DNA from 3 places in the Scandinavium manionii genome. Region 3 is predicted to be linked to each of the others. Evidence: predicted binding sites of a transcription regulator. Region 3 holds the regulator's gene; each other region holds the start of a gene.
The links. Region 3 encodes Fur, which represses iron uptake genes when iron is present. Its sites were predicted from a motif close to ATAATAATGAGAACNACTATCAA; they were not measured.
Positions count from the first base shown of each region.

Region 1: the regulator Fur is predicted to act here: its motif matches at 2,975-2,997, upstream of exbB (tol-pal system-associated acyl-CoA thioesterase).
Region 2: the regulator Fur is predicted to act here: its motif matches at 3,251-3,273, upstream of zupT (zinc transporter ZupT).

Region 1 is NZ_JALIGC010000036.1:126,843-131,642, forward strand. It holds gene MUU51_RS08455 (ESA_00282 family adhesion-associated protein) at 1-365, opposite strand, end outside; gene MUU51_RS08460 (hypothetical protein) at 469-873, shown strand; gene MUU51_RS08465 (cytoplasmic protein) at 876-1,307, shown strand; gene MUU51_RS08470 (hypothetical protein) at 1,308-1,520, opposite strand; gene MUU51_RS08475 (hypothetical protein) at 1,549-1,734, opposite strand; gene exbD (TonB system transport protein ExbD) at 1,747-2,175, opposite strand; gene exbB (tol-pal system-associated acyl-CoA thioesterase) at 2,182-2,913, opposite strand; gene metC (cystathionine beta-lyase) at 3,165-4,352, shown strand; gene yghB (DedA family general envelope maintenance protein YghB) at 4,486-4,800, shown strand, end outside.
Region 2 is NZ_JALIGC010000036.1:158,327-163,126, reverse strand. It holds gene hldE (bifunctional D-glycero-beta-D-manno-heptose-7-phosphate kinase/D-glycero-beta-D-manno-heptose 1-phosphate adenylyltransferase HldE) at 1-1,020, shown strand, start outside; gene ubiK (ubiquinone biosynthesis accessory factor UbiK) at 1,078-1,362, opposite strand; FMN riboswitch at 1,485-1,634, shown strand; gene ribB (3,4-dihydroxy-2-butanone-4-phosphate synthase) at 1,737-2,390, shown strand; gene zupT (zinc transporter ZupT) at 2,465-3,238, opposite strand; gene ygiD (4,5-DOPA-extradiol-dioxygenase) at 3,435-4,223, shown strand; gene MUU51_RS08615 (glutathionylspermidine synthase family protein) at 4,296-4,800, opposite strand, start outside.
Region 3 is NZ_JALIGC010000040.1:361,270-366,069, reverse strand. It holds gene chiP (chitoporin ChiP) at 1-190, shown strand, start outside; gene chiQ (ChiQ/YbfN family lipoprotein) at 240-587, shown strand; gene fur (ferric iron uptake transcriptional regulator) at 679-1,131, opposite strand; gene fldA (flavodoxin FldA) at 1,449-1,979, opposite strand; gene ybfE (LexA regulated protein) at 2,129-2,422, opposite strand; gene ybfF (esterase) at 2,554-3,318, opposite strand; gene seqA (replication initiation negative regulator SeqA) at 3,492-4,046, shown strand; gene pgm (phosphoglucomutase (alpha-D-glucose-1,6-bisphosphate-dependent)) at 4,066-4,800, shown strand, end outside.

The DNA.
Region 1 (4,800 bases), on a different contig from region 3:
TCCCCGTTAAGACAGCGTTTTTTTATATTGTCGTAATATTTATACACTGCCGAATTGAGATCACTGCAGCGTCGCTGGGCCTCAAATAAGCCCGCCGTAGCATTTAATTCGGTGATACTCATCCGCTTTATTGTGGCGTGAAGAAAATCAATATATTCATGATTTACCCGCCAGTACCATATCGGTGTTATCGCGTTCATGAGCATCGAAAAATGGTCTTCACCCTCTTCTTTACTCAGCAATTTCACCTGAACAGGCAGCGTTTTTTCTTCCACCACGTCGTTTTTAAACAGACCAGAGATAACGCAAAGAATAACAACCGTCAGCAATAGCAGGGCTATCACAAAATAGATAATACTGTTCATGGTTGGCTCCATTTTTTTTGATTTTAAATTTACCCCATGATATTGTCAACGAACCTCACACCTTTATCGCCCTTATCCTGTTGAAACCAAAAGGACATCAGGCATGATACCCGAGTCGCTGATTCCGGCCCGCTTTCACATTTCCGGCGCAGAGCAAAATACCGATACAGCAGAAAATAACGCTGATTTAACTCAGGGAAAGATGTCCCTCGATAATATCGCCGAAGATATATTCGCCGCGCCGGTTCGTCACGGCCAATCGCGCAATATACTGCTGGAGGAGCGTGACCGCCATATTAAAGACCGGCTGTTTCGGGCGGTTAAAATAGAAGCATTTGTACGCGTACTCAACGACCTGCAATGGCAAGGCGAATTAGACAGCCAGGAATTAAGTCAAATTATCGCCGAATACACCGACAAAATTAATAAAGCCGGAAACGAAATTTGGCTTAATTTGATTACATGCGAAAAAGCCTCCCCTCTTTTTTATGATTTTCAGGGCGAATAAAAATGAAAGAGAGTGAAGATAATAATGTCTATTTGACTTTGGACGACAGAAACAGCGACGCCGTCATTCTGAAGCATAATCTTCAGGCGCTAAAAAATGAAAAGAATGCTGTGATTGAAGAGACAGCCAAAGCGCTGGTGTCGATTCCCGCAGCGCTGGTCCGTATGAAGTGGCAGTACCGCCGGGAGATTTACGCCTTCCAGGTGAAAGAAGAGATCTACGGCGCGGCGCTGGCCGAGATAATGACCCGAAATCCGCAGCTAAAAGAGAAGATCCTCGCGCATGTTGAAGCGAGCTATCAGCATATTTTGGCCCGCGAAACCGCCACCTTGCGCCTGACGCGCAAACTCGCTGACGGTAATTGCCGCACCGCCAGCGTTAATATTGTGGCACCGGAAGAAAACCTCCCGTCGCCAGTCGCTAAAAAAGCCTGATTACACCAGCCTGAAGATGGAAATCGCCGTCTTCAGCTCGCCGGTTTGTCGCTGTTGCTGCTGCGCCACCTGCATGGTCATTCCGGCCTGCTCCACCTGACGCGATCCCCGTTGCGTGCTTTCCACCGAGGCGGCAATTAGCTGACGAATGGCGGTGAGAAAAATGAGGTGGCGAGAAGAGGAAGCTGTGCTGAGTAAAGTCGCCAGGGTCATACTGGACTCCCATGCTATACAGGGGATGTTATGCCCCGTTTTCACGGTGCTTTTTTATGATGTTCCTGAATAAGCGTAGAGAGGTTTGTCGCGCCTGCCAGTGACGACCAACAAAAATGCGGGCGGCTTTCAGATGAGAAAAAACACGATACATCAGCGAGTTAACAATTTTACTTAAGGTATAAAAAAACCGGCGAGAGGCCGGTTCTTTCATTAATGATGCCGCTTATTTTTTCGCGGCGGCGTGTTCTTCACCGACCAGGCCAATTTTCAGATATCCCGCCTGATGCAGAGTATCCATCACCTTCATCATCGTCTCGTAGTTTACGGTTTTATCCGCACGGAAGAAGATGGTGGTGTCTTTCTTGCCTTCGGTCAGCGTGTTAATCGCATTCACCATGGTGTCGTCGGTTACCGGATCGTTGCCGAGGAACATAGTGTTATCCGCTTTCACCGACAGATACACCGGCTTTTCCGGACGCGGCTGCGGCTGGCTGGAGGACGCCGGCAGGTTCACTTTCACATCAACGGTCGCCAGCGGAGCCGCCACCATGAAGATGATCAGCAGTACCAACATGACATCGATAAACGGCGTCACGTTGATTTCATGCATTTCGCCGTTATCGTCCAGATTTTCGTTTAGACGCATTGCCATTGGTTATCACCCTACCCGTAATTTCTGGGCGGTACGCACCGGCTGAGCGCCGCTGTTGTTCAGGTCAAGGTCACGGCTTTGCAGCAGCAGAACCTGCGCCGCCACATCACCGAGCAGCGCTTTGTGGCTGCCAATCATGCGGGCGAAAATGTTGTAGATAACCACGGCAGGGATGGCGGCGAACAGGCCAATGGCGGTCGCCAACAGCGCTTCTGCGATACCCGGCGCGACAACGGCCAGGTTAGTGGTCTGGGTCTGGGCGATACCGATGAAGCTGTTCATGATGCCCCATACGGTGCCGAACAGACCGATAAACGGTGAAATCGCACCGATTGTTGCCAGATAACCGTTACCACGACCCATATGACGACCGGCGGCAGCGACGCGGCGCTCCAGACGGAAACCGGTACGTTCTTTAATACCTTCGTTGTCTTCGGCACCTTCAGAAAGTTCCAGTTCGTTCTGCGCTTCGTTCAGCAACTGAAGGCTGAGGCTTTTCGCCGGGAATGCGGTGGCAATTTCGCTGGCCTGATTCAAAGAGCGGGCTTCGCCCAGCTGCTGCTGCTCACGCTTGAGGCGGCGTTTTTGCGACAGCAGTTCGGTACTTTTGCTGAAGAAAATTGCCCAGGTGACAACCGATGCCAGAATCAGGCCGATCATGACCACCTTAACTACGATGTCGGCATGATGATACATACCCCAAACGGAGAGATCCGCCTGCATCAAATTATTACCCACTCTGTATCTCCAGGATCTAAATCACAAAATCTGAGCGTAATAATATCAAAACGTCGTCGAATTGATAGTCGTTCTCATTACTATTTACATATTGACGCAATCATCACTAACTTTCATTGCGCTCACGCAGTAAAAAAGGTGCTTTGCCATATTCTGGCAAAATTTTCTGCTTAATCTGTTCGCACAAGGTACAACCCGAAACAATCATGTTAGTTTAGACGTCCAGACGTATAAAAACAGGTAACAAAAACATGTCCAAAGAACAACTTGATACCGTGCTGGTGAATGCTGGCCGCAGTAAAAAATACACCCAGGGTTCGGTGAACAGCGTAATTCAGCGCGCGTCATCCCTCGTTTTCGAGACCGTTGAAGCCAAGAAACAGGCCACCCGCAACCGCGCCAAAGGCGAGCTGTTTTATGGTCGTCGTGGCACCCTGACCCACTTCTCTTTGCAGGAAGCGATGTGCGAACTGGAAGGCGGCGCTGGCTGTGCTCTGTTCCCGTGCGGCGCGGCTGCAGTGGCCAACACGATTCTGGCGTTTGTCGAACAGGGCGATCACGTGCTGATGACCAACAGCGCCTACGAACCGAGCCAGGATTTCTGCACCAAAATCCTCGCCAAACTCGGCGTCACCACCGGCTGGTTCGACCCGCTTATTGGCGCCGGTATTGCCGACCTGATTCAGCCCAACACCAAAGTGGTGTTCCTGGAATCCCCGGGCTCCATCACCATGGAAGTGCATGACGTTCCGGCCATTGTCAGCGCCGTACGCAGCAAAGCGCCTGACGCCATCATCATGATCGATAACACCTGGGCCGCGGGCGTACTGTTTAAAGCACTCGAATTTGATATCGATATTTCGATTCAGGCCGCCACCAAATACCTGATGGGCCATTCCGATGGCATGATTGGCACCGCCGTTTCCAATGCTCGCTGCTGGGATCAGCTACGCGAAAACGCCTATCTGATGGGGCAAATGGTGGATGCCGATACCGCGTATATGACCAGCCGTGGCTTGCGTACGCTCGGTGTGCGTCTGCGTCAGCATCACGAAAGCAGCCTGAAAATTGCCGAATGGCTGGCTGAGCATCCGCAGGTTGAACGCGTCAATCACCCGGCGCTACCGGGCAGTAAAGGTCATGAGTTCTGGAAACGAGACTTTACGGGCAGCAGCGGCCTGTTCTCCTTCGTGCTCAAAAAGCGCCTGAACGATAGCGAGCTGGCGGCGTATTTCGATAACTTTACGCTGTTCAGCATGGCCTATTCCTGGGGCGGCTTCGAGTCACTTATTCTGCCGACGCAGCCAGAGCAGCTGGCGGACATTCGCCCCAACGGCAAGCCAGACTTCAGCGGCACGCTGATTCGTTTGCACATTGGTTTAGAGAATGTTGACGATCTTCTTGTGGATTTATCGGCCGGTTTCGAGCGCATCGCGTAAAGTAGCAACCTGATGGACACAATTTCAGACAGTCCCTGCAAAAACTGCCGGAATTGTTGCGCCTGGAATCAAGGCATCCCGGGCAATTCAGGAGTACAATACACTCAGAAAATGTCAGTCCACAGGAAAGTCCATGGTTGTTATCCAGGAGATTGCCGCCGCACTCTGGCAGCATGATTTTGCCGCGCTGGCGGATCCCCACGTTGTGGGTATTGTTTATCTGGTGATGTTCGCCACGCTGTTTTTAGAAAACGGCCTGCTGCCCGCGTCTTTCTTGCCGGGAGATAGCCTGTTGCTGCTCGCCGGTGCGCTGATCGCCAAAGGCGTGATGGATTTTGTGCCGACCCTCGCTATTCTGACCGCCGCCGCCAGTCTCGGCTGCTGGCTGAGCTACATTCAGGGCCGTTGGTTAGGCAACACTAAAGTGGTGAAAGGCTGGCTGGCGCAG
Region 2 (4,800 bases), on a different contig from region 3:
CAGGCGCTGGGCCACATCGGCGCGCTGGTGCTGTCTGACTACGCTAAAGGCGCACTGGAAAGCGTTCAGGATATGATTCAGCTTGCTCGTAAAGCGGGTGTTCCGGTACTGATCGACCCGAAAGGTAGCGAGTTTGAACGCTATCGTGGCGCAACGCTGCTGACGCCAAACCTCTCTGAGTTTGAAGCCGTCGCCGGAAAGTGTAAAAGCGAAGCGGAAATCGTTGAGCGCGGCATGAAAATCATCGCCGACTTCGAACTGTCGGCGCTGTTGGTCACCCGTTCCGAACAGGGCATGACCCTGTTGCAACCGGGTAAAGCACCGCTGCATATGCCAACGCAGGCGCAAGAAGTGTATGACGTGACCGGTGCCGGTGACACGGTGATTGGCGTGCTGGCGGCAACGCTGGCGGCGGGTAATTCGCTGGAAGAGGCGTGTTTCTTTGCCAACGCGGCAGCCGGCGTTGTGGTGGGCAAACTCGGGACGTCTACCGTTTCGCCTATCGAACTGGAAAATGCGGTGCGTGGTCGTGCGGACACCGGTTTCGGCGTGATGAGCGAAGCCGAGCTGAAGCTGGCAGTAATGGCAGCGCGTAAGCGTGGTGAGAAAGTCGTGATGACCAACGGCGTGTTCGACATTCTGCACGCGGGTCACGTGTCCTATCTCTCCAACGCGCGTAAGCTTGGCGATCGATTGATTGTCGCGGTGAACAGCGATGCATCTACCAAACGTCTGAAAGGCGAAACCCGTCCGGTGAATCCGCTCGATCAGCGCATGATCGTGCTCGGTGCGCTGGGATCTGTCGATTGGGTGGTCTCGTTTGAAGAAGATACGCCGCAGCGCCTGATTGCGGGCGTTCTGCCGGATCTGCTGGTGAAAGGCGGGGACTACAAGCCGGACGAAATCGCGGGTAGTGAAGAAGTCTGGGCGAACGGCGGCGAAGTGATGGTACTGAACTTTGAAGATGGCTGTTCAACCACCAATATCATCAAGCGTATACAGAAAGACAGCAGCAAGTAACGTTGCGACTGCCAGTTGTAGGCCCGGTTAGCGTAAGCGACACCGGGCAATCTCACATTATTCGTCTACCGGCGGAATCGCTGGCGCGGAGGACGCGGCGGTGGTGCGGTTTTCCAGGTCGGAAATACGCTGTTCCAGCAGGGCCAGTTTCTCGCGAGTGCGCAGCAGAACCTGAGTCTGCACGTCGAACTCTTCGCGGCTGACCAGATCCAGACGCGTCAGCTGAGATTGCAGCACCTGACGGATTTTCTTCTCAACGTCACCACCAAAATCACGCAAACCTTGCGGCATGGACTCGTGAACCTGGCGGGCAATCTGTTCAATTTTTTTCGGATCAATCATTATGGTTTCCCTGATCTGGTCGGTTTTGCAGATTATTGTAGTGCCTTATGCCGGGGCTATAAACCAGAAATGTTTGAAGCTTATGCATTGCCGACAATAATCATTAGCGTTATAGTTATCTCGCTTATTCTCAGGGCGGGGCGAAATTCCCCACCGGCGGTAAATCAACTCAGGTTGAAAGCCCGCGAGCGCTTTGGACGTCAGTCTGAAGGACAGCAGATCCGGTGTAATTCCGGGGCCGACGGTTAGAGTCCGGATGGGAGAGAGTAACGATCTACGGGCAAGGCCCGCGCACGTTATCTTTTTGCCGCTTCGTCGGCGCTCCTAAGACTGCCCTGATTCTGGTAACCATAATCTTAATGAGGTCTTTTACCATGAATCAGACGCTACTTTCCTCTTTTGGTACTGCATTTGAACGCGTAGAACACGCGTTGTCCGCACTGCGTGAAGGTCGCGGTGTGATGGTGCTTGATGACGAAAACCGCGAAAACGAAGGCGACATGATCTTTGCCGCCGAAACCATGACCGTTGAGCAGATGGCGCTGACCATCCGTCACGGCAGCGGCATTGTTTGCCTGTGCATTAACGAAGAGCGCCGCAAACAGCTCGATTTGCCGATGATGGTGGAAACCAACACCAGTGCGTTCGGTACCGGTTTTACCGTAACCATCGAAGCGGCGCACGGTGTGACCACCGGCGTTTCTGCTGCTGACCGCGTCACCACCGTTCGTGCGGCGATTGCCGACGGCGCTAAACCTTCCGATCTGCATCGTCCAGGCCACGTGTTTCCACTTCGTGCGCAGGCGGGTGGTGTATTGACTCGCGGCGGTCACACTGAAGCGACTATCGATCTGGTGACGCTGGCGGGCTTCAAACCTGCGGGCGTGCTGTGTGAGCTGACCAACGACGATGGCACCATGGCGCGCGCGCCGGAGTGCATCAAGTTTGCTGCGGAACACAACATGCCGGTCGTGACCATTGAAGATCTGGTGGAATACCGCCAAAAGCATGAGCGTAAGGCCAGCTAAGATCCACTGAATAGCGAATCTGAAAAGACAACGCCGGGAGTGTCCCGGCGTTTTGCTATCTGGCTTTCAGAGTATCAGGCGAAATCCATCGACTGAAGCAGTACCAGACTGAGCCCCATCACCGACATGCCGCACAGCACGCCGTAGCTTGGGTTGTTGTGTGGGTCGATTTCTTTCGCCAGCGGCATCAGTTCATCTACCGACAGCGCCACCATAATACCGGCCACCGCAGCCATGATAGCAGCCATCACCACTGGCGAGACCAGTGAACCCAGAATCAGCCACGCCAGTACGCCGCCAAGAATTTCAGCCATCCCGGACACGCCCGCCCAGAATACCGCCTTACGTTTCGATCCTGTCGCGGCATAAATGGGGCCAGCCACCGCCAGGCCTTCAGGAATATTGTGCAATGCGACTGCCAGTGCGATGCCAAATCCGAGCTCCAGATTACTGCTGGCGGTAACGTAGGTCGCCACGCCTTCCGGGAAGTTGTGCAGGCTGATGCCGAGCGTCAGCAGAATCGCGGTGCGGCGCAAATTGCGCGGCATCACGGCCTTATCGCCCTGCATTAAATCTTGTGCGTGCGCATGGGGCAGCATTCGGTCGAGGGCAAAATATCCCAGCAGACCCACCACGAACATGCCGTAGCCGAGCACCGGCGACATGCCTTGGGTACCGAGAGCGGCAGGCAGCATTTCCATCAATGAGATAAGCAGCATGATGCCCGCAGCGAAGCCAAGGGAAAACGCGAGTACGCGGTTGGAGGGCTTCTGGCCGATAACACCCAGGACAGCCCCAATGAAGGTGGCCCCACCAGCGAGTAAGGTCAGGATCAAAGGTACTGACATGAAAACTCCTTTATGATAATGATTATCATTTATAGTAAAGATCCATTGCCCCGAAAGCGAGAGGGGAGATGGCGCTTTTACGTGTCCTTACATTCAAATTTCCTGATGATCTTCATCACTGTTATCTGAGTTCATCCCTGCCCGAAAACGCGTAATGTAGAACCATCAAATCGACTATTCCTGTAAGGATATCATCATGTCTTCTTCCCGTATGCCAGCACTGTTTTTGGGGCACGGTAGTCCGATGAACGTGCTGGAGGATAACGTGTACACCCGTGCCTGGCAGCATCTCGGCGAAACGCTGCCGCGCCCGAAAGCGATTGTGGCCATTTCCGCGCACTGGTTTACTCGCGGGACAGGTGTCACGGCGATGGAAGCCCCAAAAACCATTCATGACTTCGGTGGTTTTCCGCAGGCACTGTACGACACACATTACCCGGCTCCAGGTTCGCCGGAACTGGCGCAGCGACTCGTTGAGCTGCTGACCTCGGTGCCGGTAGCGCTGGATAAAGAAGCCTGGGGCTTTGACCACGGTTCATGGGGCGTTTTAATTAAAATGTATCCGGATGCCGATATCCCAATGGTTCAGCTCAGTATCGACAGCACTAAACCACCGGCCTGGCATATGGAAATGGGCCGCAAACTGGCCTCACTGCGTGAAGAGGGCATCATGCTGGTGGCGAGCGGCAACGTGGTTCACAACCTGCGCACCGCACGCTGGCATGGCGAAAATACGCCGTATCCGTGGGCGACATCGTTCAATGAATTTGTGAAAGACAATCTCACCTGGCAAGGTCCGACGGAATCGCACCCGTTGGTGAATTATCTCGACCATGAAGGAGGATCGCTGTCCAACCCGACTGCGGATCATTATCTGCCGCTGTTGTACGTGCTGGGCACGTGGGACAGAAAAGAGCCGATGACGTTGCCGACTGATGGGATCGAGATGGGCAGTTTGAGTATGCTGTCGGTGCAGATTGGTTAATGCCTGGTGGCGCTACGCTGAGCAGGCCTACAAAGACAAGTAGGCCCGGCAAGCGTGCGCCGCCGGCACATATCACCCCACAAAAATATGCGGATAGAAGCGGGACAGATCCTGAGTGATCAACGCCCGGTCTTCACGAATGCCGATCCCGGCAGGTTGATCGTTGATGAGCCAGCTGCCGATCAGCGTATAGCTGTCGCCAAACTTCGGTAGTTCACAGAACTGCTGGACGATCATACCTTCTTCGCCATACGGCCCTTCTACGGCTTCAACCACATTGCCGTTTTCGACAATCGACACGTTGGCACCTTCGCGCGAGAAAATCGGCTTGATCACGTATTTATCCATCGGTGGATAGCTGTCTTCGGCAAAATACGCGGGCAGCAGATTTGGGTGATCCGGGAACATTTCCCACAGCATCGGCAGCAGCGCTTTATTAGAGATAATGCTTTTCCAGGCCGGTTCAAGCCAGCGAACGCCAGCGTCCTCCAGCTTGGTGGAGAAAATCTCGCGCAGCATGTATTCCCACGGGTAGAGCTTGAACAGGTTACCAATAACCTGATCCTGGGTGTCGGTA
Region 3 (4,800 bases):
GTCAGCTTACAGCCTCGATGCGATGTACACCGTTCAGGAAGGGCGAGCGAAAGGCACGCTGTTCAAGCTGCACTTTACTCAATACGACAACCACTCCGACATCCCGAGCTATGGCGGGGGTTACGGCAACATCTTCCAGGATGAGCGTGACGTGAAATTCATCGTTATCGCCCCGTTCACCATTTTCTGACAAGTCGCGCGGCAGCGTTAACGTCGCCGCGCGCCTATGAGGCCGTATCATGAAAAAATTGATTCTCATCGCGATGATGGCATCCGGACTTGTCGCATGCACGCAACCCCAGACGCCACAGGAAGATAACAAGCTCAAAGAGGCGTACAGCGCTTGTATTAACACCGCTGAAGGCAACCCGGATAAAATTCAGGCGTGTCAGAATGTGCTGGACGTACTGAAAACCGAGAAGTCACATCAGCAGTTTGCCAATCAGGAAAGCGTGCGGGTTCTGGATTATCAACAGTGCATCCAGGCAACGCGTACTGGCAACGATCAGGCGGTGAAAGCCCGCTGTGACCAGATTTGGAAGGAAATTCGTAACAACAACACGACGACCACAACCACAAAGCCATAACCCTCAACTATCGGCCTCTGTGATTGCCTGAAATTTATGCCAAAAAAAAGCCAACCGCGAGGTTGGCTTTTTGCTTTTGAGCGAACGCTGATTATTTCTCAGCGGCGTCGTGTGCGTGTTCATCTTCACGGCAGTCGCCTTCTGCGCAGTGGCCGTAAAGATAAAGGCTATGGTTGGTCAGACGAATGCCATGTCGAGTGGCGATTTCACGCTGACGCGCTTCGATAGAGTCATCGCTGAACTCAATAACCTTGCCGCAGTCGAGGCAGATTAAGTGATCGTGATGATGCTGCTGAGTCAGTTCGAAAACAGACTTGCCGCCTTCGAAGTTGTGGCGGGTGACAATGCCGGCATCGTCGAACTGGTTCAGAACGCGATAAACCGTTGCCAGACCAATTTCTTCGCCCATATCAATGAGGCGTTTATAAAGGTCTTCCGCACTGACATGGTGATTGTCCGGCTCCTGAAGCACTTCCAGAATTTTCAAACGAGGAAGCGTGACTTTCAGGCCTGCCTTCTTTAATGCGGTATTGTTGTCAGTCATGCGGAATCAGTCCTGTTGCTAGGCGATACACTTCCCTATGAGGAAGTATTACTAAGAATGAATTCAGGATAATGCGTCTCATTATAGGACTGCCTGCCCTAAATGGGAACCGTAAACCCTGAGCAAAGTATGCTTTTCAAAAACGAGGCATCATCTGCAAAGCGAAACATCCGACCTCGTCAAAACAGGTGACATTGTACAGATATGTGCTCAAAAGTTAAAAATTTGTAGCGATTAATTTGATTGCTTTTACCTATTAATTTAACACAACTTATCGCTAATACGGCGCAGTACGAATGCTGCACCGTACTAAATCATTAGGCGTTCTTGATCTCTTCGAGGTGCAGCTCTTCGGAGATTTGTTTCACCCATTTTTCGACACGCTCAGCGGTCAGCTCCGGCTGGCGATCTTCGTCAATGGCCAGACCCACAAAGTGGGCGTCATCAGCCAGACCTTTAGAGGCTTCGAAATGGTAGCCTTCGGTCGGCCAGTGACCAACGATAGTTGCGCCGCGCGGTTCGATGATGTCGCGGATGGTACCCAACGCATCACAGAAATATTCTGCGTAATCTTCCTGATCGCCACAGCCAAACAGTGCGACCAGCTTACCGTTGAAGTCTACCTCTTCCAGCGTCGGGAAGAAGTCGTCCCAGTCACACTGTGCTTCACCGTAGTACCAGGTCGGGATACCCAGCAGCAGAATATCGAAACCTTCGAGATCTTCTTTACTGCTCTTGGCAATGTCATGCACCTCGGCAACGTCTTTGCCAAGCTGCTTCTGGATCATCTTCGCGATATTTTCGGTGTTACCGGTGTCGCTGCCGAAAAAAATACCTGTGATTGCCATGAGTAAAATAACCTCTTGAAACGTATTGAAATGATGGTGGAATGTTGCCCACAGATAAAGGCAATGATAGCAGGAGGAGAAGTGCGCGGAAACTGCAATCGCGCCGTACTGCACTCTCTGCTAAATGAAAGTGATTTTTTGCCGTATTTTCAGACAAGTTCCTGGCCGTGTAATGCAGCCAGTTGTTGCAACAATATCTCTTCGATAAGCTCGCTGCGGCTCATATTTCTGGCGTCAGCCAGTTCATTAAGCGCATCCACGGCATCGTTATTGAGCTTCAACTCAACGCGTTTGAGACCGTTGCTTTTGTCGCGTTTAAGCTGATTACGCTTATTAATGCGTAATTGTTCGTCGCGCGAGAGCGGATTGGTTTTCGGCCTTCCCGGGCGACGCTCATTTGCGAACAAATCTAATGTCGTTCGGTCCGTTTGTTCTTTTGCCATGATTCAGAGTGACTTCGGGGAAACAAGCCGCCAGACGACAGGCCCGGCGCAGATAGCGCGCAATCATACATCAGCGAAACCCGCACGCCAACGCCGGGAGGCACAATGGCGCTTGCTTGCTCGGATTTTAATCATTCTGCCAGATAACGGCGAATCGCACGCAGCACCGCATCCGGTTTTTCTGCGTGAACCCAGTGTCCGGCACCCGCGATCACATGCGCGCGGGCCTGCGGGAACTGTGCCAATAACGCCTCGCGATACTCCGTGGTGACGTAAGGCGAATTTCCGCCAGGGATAAACAGAGCAGGGTGGTCCCAGGCAGGAATCGGTTCCCAGCCAACGATATGTGGGTATTGATCCCACAATGCTGGCACGTTGAAGCGCCACGCGCCGTCGACGAACGACTTCAGCAGGAACTGAATCACGCCTTCTTCATCTATATTCTGACGCATGACTTCCGCAGCCTGCTGGCGGCTGGACACGCCCGCGTCGGTCACGGCGTTAATGGCGGCAAAAATCTCATCGTGACGGCGCACCTGATAAGCTACCGGAGCAATATCAATTGCCACCAGTTTTTCAACGCGTTCAGGGGCTAGCGCCGTAAACGCCATCACTGCTTTACCGCCCATTGAATGGCCTATCAGAATCGCCTTCTCAATGCTGTTGGCATCGAGCGTATCGACAAGATCCTGCGCCATTGCGGCGTAGGTCATCTCCGGGTCGCGAGGGGAAAGGCCGTGGTTACGCATATCGACTTGCAGGATATTGTGGTCGACAACCAGATCCCGGGCGAGGATCCCGAGGTTATCAAGGCTACCGAAAAGGCCGTGAACGAGGACGATGGGAGAATTAGTGTGCAGGTTTTGTGCAGTTTGCGCTCGGCTGTTTAATTTCATGGCAAAGTTCTTTTTTTCGCTACGTCGGGTTAGGGTATCATGTTGAACATTCTGCCGCCCGGCTGCAACACTCAGTAGTCGTCTGAGTTTTTGCCGACACGCTATCCGCTGTTGGGTTTTGTCCTTATAATCCCAACAACTTGTATTCAGAAAAGATATCTCACTGGATTAAGATGAAAACGATCGAAGTTGATGACGAACTCTACGGCTTTATTGCCAGCCACACTAAGCACATTGGCGAGAGCGCATCCGACATTTTACGGCGCATGCTGAAATTTTCTGCCGTATCGCAGGCGGCGGCAGCAACCGTAGCCAAAGAAACCCCGGCCCCCGCGTCTGCACCGGTCGTCGCTGCGGTTAAAAAAGTGTCCTCACTGAAAGATAACGTTCGTGCCATGCGCGAGCTGATGCTTTCTGACGAATACGCTGAGCAGAAAAAAGCGGTCAACCGTTTCCTGCTGGTGCTGACGACACTTTACGCCTTAGACAGCAAAGCATTTGCTTTGGCTACCGAGTCGCTGCATGGCCGTACGCGCGTTTACTTCGCCTCTGACGAAGCAACGCTACTGAAAAACGGCAATCAGACCAAGCCTAAGCAGGTACCAGAAACCCCTTACTGGGTTATCACTAACACCAATACCGGTCGTAAATGCAGCATGGTCGAACACATCATGCAGTCAATGCAGTTCCCCGCGGAATTAATTGAAAAGGTTTGCGGCACCATCTAAGCATAAGAAGGACCAGGCAATGGCAACTCATAACCGTGCGGGTCAGCCTGCACAGCAGAGTGATTTGATCAACGTCGCCCAGCTGACGTCTCAGTACTACGTGCTGAAGCCGGAAGTGGGTAACGCAGAACATGCGGTAAAATTCGGGACGTCCGGCCACCGTGGTAGCGCTGCACGTCACAGCTTCAACGAACCGCATATCCTGGCCATTGCGCAGGCGATTGCGGAAGAACGCGCAAAAAATGGCGTTACCGGCCCATGCTACGTCGGCAAGGATACCCACGCCCTGTCAGAGCCGGCGATCATTTCTGTACTGGAAGTGCTGGCGGCCAACGGTGTGGACGTTATTGTGCAGGAAAACAACGGCTACACCCCAACGCCTGCGGTTTCCAACGCTATCCTGGTTCACAATAAAAAAGGTGGCGCACAGGCTGATGGTATCGTCATCACCCCGTCCCATAACCCGCCGGACGATGGTGGTATCAAGTACAACCCGCCAAACGGTGGCCCGGCTGATACCAACGTCACCAAAGTGGTTGAAGACCGCGCAAACGCATTACTGGCTGATGGCCTGAATGGCGTGAAGCGCATGTCTCTGGATGCAGCGTATGCGTCCGGGCATATCAAAGAGCAAGATTTGGTTCAGCCGTTTATCGAAGGGCTGGCGGATATCGTTGATATCAAAGCCATTCAGAAAGCGGGCCTGAAGCTGGGCGTTGATCCGTTGGGCGGTTCCGGGATCGAATACTGGAAA